Regions from separate parts of the Streptomyces sp. NPDC087906 genome, predicted to be linked through region 2. Evidence: riboswitches for the same ligand, from Rfam matches in the RefSeq annotation. Region 2 holds a riboswitch; the other holds the start of a gene.

Region 1 (4,413 bases), on a different contig from region 2:
CGTACGCGGGGTGGTCGCCGACGTACAGCGTCCGGTCGGCCGGCGCCTGCGCCACCTCGACGACATGCGCGAAGAACTCCGGCAGCGGTTTGGCCGCGTCCCACTCGGCCGAGGTGGCGACCAGATCGACGGGCAGGTCGAGGCCGCGCAGCAGCTCGCCCGCCCGGACCGTCTGGTTCCCCGCGAGTACGACCCGGACGCCGAGCGCCCGGAGCCCGGCGAGCGCCGGACGTACGTCGGGGTAGAGGTCGGACTCGTCCAGATGCTCACCGCGCCCCGCGCTCTCCCGCGCCCGGTACGCCTCGGCCACGTCCATACCGGGTTTGATCAGGCGCAGGGCGTCGGTGGCTTCCCTGTTCTGCGCGGTCACCGCCCCGGCGAGAGCGGACATGGTGTGCCGGGGAACACCCAGCCAGTCGGCCCAGGAGGCCCAGTAGCGGTCGTCGCGAACGAGGGTCTCGCCGACGTCGAACACGATGGTTTCAATCACCGGTCCAACCCTAGGGTGCGACTCTCCGCCCATTGTCAGTGGCTGGCCGTAGCCTTGCTCCCATGTTCGCTTATCCGTCCGCTTCTTCGCGTTCTTCCCGCGCCCGCGGTCCCGTGCGGTCCGCCGCCGTCGTCAATTCGGAGATCCGCGCCCTCTGGGCGCAGGCAGGCGCCGGCCTCTCGCCGGCCGAGCAGGAGCGCTATCAGCGGCTGCTGGTGGAGTGGTCGGCGGCGGTGAAGGCCGAGGTCGTGACGGCCGCCTGAGAACCGCGGTGGCCCGAAAGTGGAGATGATCTTGGTCGGGATGCCGTAGTGTTGTGTTTACCGACGCGGGGTGGAGCAGCTCGGTAGCTCGCTGGGCTCATAACCCAGAGGTCGTAGGTTCAAATCCTGCCCCCGCTACTCACCACCGAAGGCCCGGATCCACACTGGATCCGGGCCTTCGGTAATTCCGCCGCCCCGACCGGGCACCGCGGCGCACAAGAGCTTGCTGTCAGAGCTTGCGCCGCCCGGCGGAGGGGCGGATCGTCGGAGTGGACGGCCGGATCTTCGCCGGGCGGGCCGGTAGCCCACTCGGTCGATGCGGGTCGCAGCCCGGCGCGGCAGCGGCCAGCCTTGGTGGGGCGCGGTACCGTCCGCGACCGTAGCCGGAGCGGCAGGAGAGACAACTGGTGGGGATGCTTGGGAGCCGCAGGACTCCGGTAGCGCGCAGGGTGCCACGCGCGGACGGCGAGCAGAGCCCCCGCGCGCGCTGGCTCGTACGCTGCATGCCCGCTCTGGTGATCTTCGTGGGTGTCGTCTTCGACTCGGCCACCCCCACGCGCTTCACCGCATCCCCCTTCTTCGCCGCGGCCCCGCTGGTCGCCGCGCCCTTCTTCACCCTGACGGGCACCCTGCTGACGGGCATCGCCGCCGTGGCGATCGACGTGGTGCTGCGGGTCTTCGGGGACGGGCTCTTCAGACTCCAGGCGTTCACCGAGCTGCTGACGATCCTGGTGGTCTCCGTCCTCGCGCTCGCCATCAACCGCATCGTCCGCCGCACCAACGAGCGGCTGACCTCTGCCCGGATCATCGCCGAGACCGCGCAGCGCGCCGTGCTGCCGACACCGGCCGACCGGATCGGCGGGCTGCACATCGCCGCGCGGTACGAGGCGGCGCAGGAGGGCGCGTTCATCGGGGGCGACCTGTTCGCCGTACAGGACACCCCGCACGGGGTACGGCTCGTCGTCGGCGACGTACGGGGCAAGGGGCTCGGGGCCGTCGAGACCGTGTCCGTGGTCATCGGGGCCTTCCGGGAGGCGGCGGAGCAGGAAAGCTCGCTGGAGGGGGTCGCGCAGCGGCTGGAACGCGCCATGACACGCGAGGGCGCGCGGCGCGGCACCATCGATGTCTTCGAGGGGTTCACCACCGCCGTGCTCGCCGAGATCCCGCACGGCAAAGAGGTCGTGCGGCTGATCAACCGGGGCCATCCGGAGCCGCTGATGCTGTTCGCCGACGGCGCCGCGCTGATGCTCTCGCCGAGCGAGTTCGCGCTGCCGCTCGGGATGGCCGAGCTGGGCGGGTGGCCGGACCGCTCCGACGAGATCGAGTACCCGACGGGCGCGACGCTGCTCTTCTACACGGACGGCCTCTCCGAGGCGCGCGACCGGCACGGCGTCTTCTACGACCCGCGCGGCCGGCTGGACGGGGTGATCTTCCCGGGGCCCGACGAGCTGCTCGACGCGATGATCGGTGACGTACGGGTGCACACGGGCGGCGGACCCAACGACGACATGGCGCTGCTCGCGGTCAGCAGGCCGGCGGAGGGGCAGCCGGAGCGGCGCAGAACGATGCCGGTCGTGCCGTAAGGCCCTGCCGGTCGTGCCGTAGCGCGCGTCGCACCGCATGCGGGCCGGTCGCCGGAACGCGTCCGGATCCCGGCTCGCGACCCGTCCGGATCCCGGCTCGCTACCTTCCGTGTTCGAACGGCGCCCCTGCGCATAACTACTGACACACCGTCAGAAACCCGGGTGGGTCCGTAAACCCGTCAACTCGCCCGACTGCGCCAGCATGTGTCCCATTACGTCCGATGCGAACTTGTTAACGATCACTGGGAACAGCTTGGAATAACGGCCTGGTCTCTATTAACGTTCGATAACGCAGCGCGGTCGTCCCAGCCGTCGTCAGAGATGGCGCCGTGCCGCACGCGCCGAATTCCGCAAGGAAACCGGGGAACCAACAATTGGGGTGAATCGGGCGCCTCTTGCTGCCGCGAAGCAGCGAGTCGCACTCGTAGGAGACCTTCCTGCTCCGAACCCGTCAGCTAACCCGGTAGGCGAGAAGGAAGGAAAGGAGAGCGCCCCAGTGGCGTTTAACAAGCCTGCCCCCGAGGCCTCCCCCGAAACATCTCCCTTCGGCGGCCTCGCCACCGAAGCCCCGCCTGACGGGGCATGGGGCGACTGGAACCCCGGTGACTGGAATCCCACCGAGGAGTCCGTCCTTCCGGTACGCGGCAGGCATCGCGTGGCCAAGCAGCGCAACGGTCTCGCCCGCAGTTCCACGGTGCTCGGTGTCGGTGTCATCGCCGCCGTCGGCGCCGGCGGTATCGCCACGGCGCAGGAGAAGCCCGCGGTCTCCATCTCGCTGCCGGACTCGATAGCCGACCACATCCCGGACGCCAAGTCGCTGCCCGGTATGAGCGCTCTGCTGCCGGACGACACCGAGCCGAACATCCTGGCCAGCGCCCCGCTCGGCGGCACGAACCTGGTGGCCAGCTCCGAGGTCCAGCACGGCGCGACCGCCGGCAGCGACGCGGGCGAGGCCCTGCGCGCCCGGATCCTCCAGCAGGCCGAGCACCAGCAGGCGGAGGCCGACCAGGCGGCCCAGGCCGCCGCCGAGGCCACCGCGGCGAAGAAGGCCGAGGCCGAGGCGGAGAAGCAGCAGACCGAGGCGCAGAAGAAGGCCGAAGAGGCGAAGCAGAAGGCGGAGGAAGCGGCCAAGAAGAAGGCCGAGGAGCTGCGGCTCGCCAAGCTGGCCTCCAGCTACACCCTCCCCGTCGCCTCGTACACGATCACCTCCACCTTCGGCGAGGCCGGCTCCATGTGGGCCTCCGGCTACCACACGGGGCTGGACTTCGCCGCGCCCACCGGCACCCCGATCAAGGCCATCCACAGCGGTACGGTCAAGTCGGCCGGCTGGGCGGGCTCGTACGGCTACCGCACGGTCCTGGCGCTGGACGACGGCACGGAGCTGTGGTTCTGCCACCAGTCGTCGATGACCGTCACCGCGGGCCAGAAGGTCACCACGGGCGATGTGATCGGCCGCGTCGGCGCGACCGGCAACGTGACCGGGCCGCATCTGCACCTTGAGGTGCACACCCCGGACGGCTCCGGTATCGACCCGAACGCATGGCTGCAGGCCAGGGGCATCAACCCCTGACCCCACCAGACCCCGGCGGCTCCGGCGCTCACCCCCCGACGTCGGAGTCGTCGGTCTTTCGGCGTTCAATGGACGAATGACCGATCTACGAAAGCTGGGCACCTCCGACCTCCACGTCTCCCCGCTGGCCCTCGGCGGCAACGTCTTCGGCTGGGGTGCCGACCAGGCGCAGTCCTTCGCCGTACTGGACGCGTACACGGCGGCGGGCGGCAACTTCATCGACACCGCCGACTCGTACACCGCCTGGGTCGACGGCAACGAGGGCGGCGAGTCCGAGACGATCATCGGCGACTGGCTCGCCTCGCGCGGCAACCGCTCCGACGTCCTGATCGCCACCAAGGTCGCCAGCCACCCCCAGCGCAAGGGGCTCGCGCCGGCGAACATCAAGGCGGCGGTCGAGGACTCGCTGCGCCGGCTGCGTACCGACTACATCGACCTGTACTACACGCATGTCGACGACACGAGCGTCTCCGTCGAGGACATCGTCACGACCCTCGACCAGCTCGT
Region 2 (4,413 bases):
TCGCTGCTGTTCACCCCGTGGGGCGAGGCTCTGGTCCGCTCCTGGTACCGCAGGACGCTCGCCGAGCTGTCCCGGCTGCCGCACGTCCGGCGGGTCGCCGTCCAGACCAATCTCAGCGCGCGCGCCGACTGGCTGGACGACGCCGACCCGGACACGCTGGCCCTGTGGTGCACGTACCACCCGGGGCAGACGCCGTACGACCGCTTCCTCGCCAAGTGCGAGGAGCTGACGGCGCGGGGCGTCCGGTTCAGTGTGGGGGTGGTGGGTCTGCCGGACCATCTGGCGCACGCCCGCCGGCTGCGCGCGGCGCTGCCCGCCCAGGTCTATCTGTGGATCAACGCGGCCGAGGGGCACACCTACACCGACGAGGAGGCGGCCCGCTGGACGGACCTCGACCCGCTGTTCCCGTACAGCCGCCGGCCGCACAGGTCGGCGGGGCTGCCCTGCCGCACGGGCGAGTCGGTGATCTCCGTGGACGGTGCCGGTACGGTACGGCGCTGCCACTTCGTCCCGGCCGAGCTGGGCAATCTGTACGACGGTTCGTACCGCGCGGCGCTGCGCCCCCGCGCCTGCCCGCTCGCGGTGTGCGACTGCCACATCGGCTATGTGCATCTGGAGACACTGCCGCTGTACGACGTGTTCGCCGGCGGCGTGCTGGAGCGGATCCCCGCGGCGATCGGCCGGCCCGGCTCTCCCCCGGGCGCGCTCTCAGTGGTCCAGCGGGAGCAGGTCGGGCCGCTTCGCGGCGACATGGTCCCCTGACGACTCGCCGCGCAGCCGCCTGCCGATCCAGGGCACCAGATGTTCCCTGGCCCAGTTGATGTCGTCGCGCCGCACCTCGAAGGCGCCGCGTGGCGCCTGCGGCGGCCAGAGCTGGTCCGGGTCGGCCGGTATGTCGAGGCCGAGCACCTGCGCGGCGCGCAGCGCGACCCGGGTGTGGCCCTCGGGGGACAGATGCAGCCGGTCGGCGTCCCAGGCGCGCCTGTCCTGCACGGACCTGAGCGACCAGAGGTCGAGGACGGGGCAGTCGTAGCGGTCGGCGATGGCCCGTACATGGGCGGTGTAGGTGGCGATCTTGCCGCGCAGATGGCGCAGGACGGGCACGCCCCGGGTGTCGAACCCGGTGGTGATCATGACGGTGGGCACCGCGCCCGCGAGGTCGGCCACGGCGCGTTCGAGCCGTTCGGCGACATCGTCGGGGTCGGTGCCGGGCCGGATGATGTCGTTGCCGCCGGCACAGAACGTCACGAGATCCGGGGCGAGTTGTTTCGCGCGCGGAATCTGTTCGGCGACGATCTGGTCGAGGAGTCTGCCCCGTACGGCGAGATTGGCGTACCGGAAATCGCCGTGCGCCGTGTCCACGGGTGCGTGGCACACCGGCAATTGGTCGGCGAGCAGGATCGCGAGCCGGTCCGCCCAGCCGATGTACCGGCCGTCGGGCCCCGGATCTCCTACACCTTCGGTGAAACTGTCACCGATCGCCGTGTACGACCCGATGACGTCATGTCTTCTTGATCTCGAATCGTTTGCCACGTCTCCATATGCTCCTCTTACGGATGTGACCTACGCGACCGTAAGGAGGGGTTGACGGGTGGTGAGAAACGCCACCGGTCAAGTTCTGCAAAAGCCGGAATAGCCGCCGCCCGCGGTGAAGCGGACGGCGGCGCTATTCCGGTGGCGCGGCTCAGACGGTGACGCCGTGCTCGCGGAGGTAGGCCAGCGGGTCGATGTCCGAGCCGTAGTCGGGGCCGGTCCTGATCTCGAAGTGCAGGTGCGGACCTGTCACATTGCCGGTCGCGCCGGAGACGCCGATCTGCTGCCCTTCGGTGACGGTCTGCCCTGCGGAGACCGTGAGGGCGGACAGGTGGCCGTACTGCGAGTAGTCGCCGTCGCTGTGCCGGATGACGACCTGGTTGCCGTACGAGCCGCCCCAGCCCGCCGTGACGACGGTACCGGCGGCGACGGCCTTGACCGTGGTGCCGGTGGGCACCACGAAGTCGGTGCCGGTGTGGTAGCCGCTGGACCACATGGCGCCGTTCTGGTGGTACGGCGTACCGATGGGCGCGCCGTCGACCGGCAGGGTGTAGCCGCCGTCGGTCTGCTTCGTGGCGGCAGCGGGGGTCGCGGTGGTGGCGGTGGCCGCGGTGGTCTTCGCCGAGGCGCTCGGGGCCGCGGGGGCCGCCGCCGCCGGTGCCTTCGCGCCGATGGTCAGCTTCGTACCGGGCCTGATCAGGGACGGGTCGGAGCCGATGACCGAGCGGTTGTCGTCGTACAGCTTGTGCCAGCCACCGCTCACCTGCTCCCTGGCCGCGATCTTGGACAGATAGTCCCCGGGGACCACGGAGTACGTCGTGGCCGCCTTCGCCGGAGCGGCCTTCACCGATGCGGCCTTGGCTGACGCGGCCTTCGCCGAAGCGGCCTTCACCGGTGCGGCGGTGGGTGCGGCGTGCTCGGCCGCGTGGGCGCCGGTGGCGCCGATGAACGGCATCGCGAGCGCGGCACCGCCGGCACCTGCGGCGGCGAATCCGCGGGCGAGTGAACGGGACTTGGGACGGCGGTGCTTACCCTTTCCGGGCATGGCGAATTTCCTCTCCTGCGCCTGCGAGGTGAGCTGTCGGGTTAGGGCCGGAGCTGCCCTGCCGCGCTTGTCGCGCGACTTCACCCCAAGCCGTCCGGACATCCGGAATCGGCGTTCTACCTGGGTCCCCCGCTCCTGCCACACGTGGGTGGATGGGAATTCCGGGTGGCGGCAGGATTCGGCGTTCCGCCCGGATTGACGGTGACGGTAAGCGAGCGGGGTCGGCGGTAACAAGCCGTTCGGTGAATTCGCCGGCGGGTGCTCGGGCACCACCTCGGAGCGACGGTCACCCTGCGTGGATTCCGGATCTTCGAATTCCCCCGGACCATGGAATTCCATTTCTGTTCTCCGCCACGGACCGTCACCGATATGATCCTGCTCACCAGCCGGACACCCATTTCCCCCACATCCGGGGCGCGTTGGGTCAATATGCTCAATACGGACAGCCGGTACGGGCAGGTCACGTCATAACCGATGCCATAAAGTCGGAAGCCGACATCGCCGTCCCTGGGGGCGGCGCCAGATCTGGAGGAGCTTCCGTGACACAGCAGCTACCACCCGTCCCGTCGACAGAGCCCGAGCTGACCGGAGTACGCAATTTCCGCGACGTCGGCGGGCTGCCGACGACGGACGGACGGTGGGTGCGGCACGGCAAGCTGTTCCGCAGCGGCCATCTCGCGTCGGCCGCCCCCGCCGACGCCGCGTTCCTGGCCTCGCTCGGGCTGCGCACGGTCTTCGACTTCCGCAACTCCGCCGACCTCAAGCTGGACGGCCCCGACATCGACCTGCCCGGCGTGCGGAACGTGAACATCCCGCTCAGCGACCCGGCCGACGGCGCGCAGTTCTGGCGGATGGTCCGGCAGGGCGATCTCGACCAGCTCAAGGCGATCCTCTCGGAGGACAGGGCGGCCGAGCGGATGACCGGCTCGTACCGGTCGATGCCCGTCGACCGCGCCCCCGAGCTGAGCCGTGTCCTGCACGCCCTGGCCGACGACGACCTGCCCGCGCTGCTGCACTGCGCGGCGGGCAAGGACAGGGCCGGGGTGACGATGGCAGTGACCCTGCTGGCCCTCGGGGTCGGCAGGGACGCGATCGAGGAGGACTACCTCAAGTCCAACGACCCGCGCAGGCGGTATCTGGTGCACCGCGACGACACCTCGCCCACCGGGCGCTCCGCCGAGGTGATGGAGCTGCTCAGTCCGCTGTTCGAGGCCCGCGCCGCGTATCTGGCCGCCGCCTTCGAGACCATCGACACCACCTGGGGTTCCACGGAGCGCTATCTGGCCGAGGGCCTGTCGCTGGCACCCGGGACCGTCGAGCGGCTGCGCGCCCATCTCCTGACCGACGGCGAGGCCTGAGGCAGCGGTACCTGAGGCAGCGGCGCCCGGGGCAGGAGCGGGCCGGACTACTTCCCGACCGTGAAGAGCAGGTACAGGAAGCCGGCGAAGAGATGGCCGGCCACCAAATAGGCGAAGAGCCGCACGACAAGGGACTTCGGAAGCGTCCACTCCTTGCGCGGGGCACGCTTCGGTACTGGGTTCTCCGGCATGGGACGGCTCTCTTCTCCCGTACGGGGCTGGCAGGTCAGCGGCGATGAGCCGGGCCGCCGAGACACAGCTCGGCGGTCGGGCTCTGCAGCAGGGTGTGGACGAACAGCAGCCCGGTGCCCGGCGGGTCGGCGGCGGCGATGCGGTGCGGGGTGAGCGAGTCGAAGTGGGCGCTGTCCCCCGGGTCGAGCACATGGACACCGTCGCCGAGGCCCAGCCGCAGCCGCCCTTCGAGGACGTAGATCCACTCCTCCCCCGGGTGCACCCTGATCAGGTCGCCCTGCGCGC

What was found. Region 2 has a riboswitch for cyclic di-AMP ahead of ACZ63I_RS09930 (M23 family metallopeptidase). Riboswitches for the same ligand answer to the same signal wherever they lie in the genome.
Region 1: linked by a shared signal. The riboswitch ahead of ACZ63I_RS28335 (M23 family metallopeptidase) and the one ahead of ACZ63I_RS09930 (M23 family metallopeptidase) in region 2 are both predicted to bind cyclic di-AMP.

Annotation. Positions count from the first base shown of each region.
Region 1 is NZ_JBVJLC010000012.1:21,786-26,198, reverse strand. It holds gene ACZ63I_RS28355 (HAD family hydrolase) at 1-487, opposite strand, end outside; gene ACZ63I_RS28350 (hypothetical protein) at 553-753, shown strand; tRNA gene ACZ63I_RS28345 (tRNA-Met) at 818-891, shown strand; gene ACZ63I_RS28340 (PP2C family protein-serine/threonine phosphatase) at 1,257-2,336, shown strand; cyclic di-AMP (ydaO/yuaA leader) riboswitch at 2,666-2,821, shown strand; gene ACZ63I_RS28335 (M23 family metallopeptidase) at 2,833-3,906, shown strand; gene ACZ63I_RS28330 (aldo/keto reductase) at 3,983-4,413, shown strand, end outside.
Region 2 is NZ_JBVJLC010000003.1:78,705-83,117, forward strand. It holds gene ACZ63I_RS09920 (STM4011 family radical SAM protein) at 1-762, shown strand, start outside; gene ACZ63I_RS09925 (SGNH/GDSL hydrolase family protein) at 709-1,533, opposite strand; gene ACZ63I_RS09930 (M23 family metallopeptidase) at 1,685-2,578, opposite strand; cyclic di-AMP (ydaO/yuaA leader) riboswitch at 2,582-2,739, opposite strand; gene ACZ63I_RS09935 (tyrosine-protein phosphatase) at 3,118-3,936, shown strand; gene ACZ63I_RS09940 (DUF6126 family protein) at 3,984-4,127, opposite strand; gene ACZ63I_RS09945 (helix-turn-helix domain-containing protein) at 4,163-4,413, opposite strand, start outside.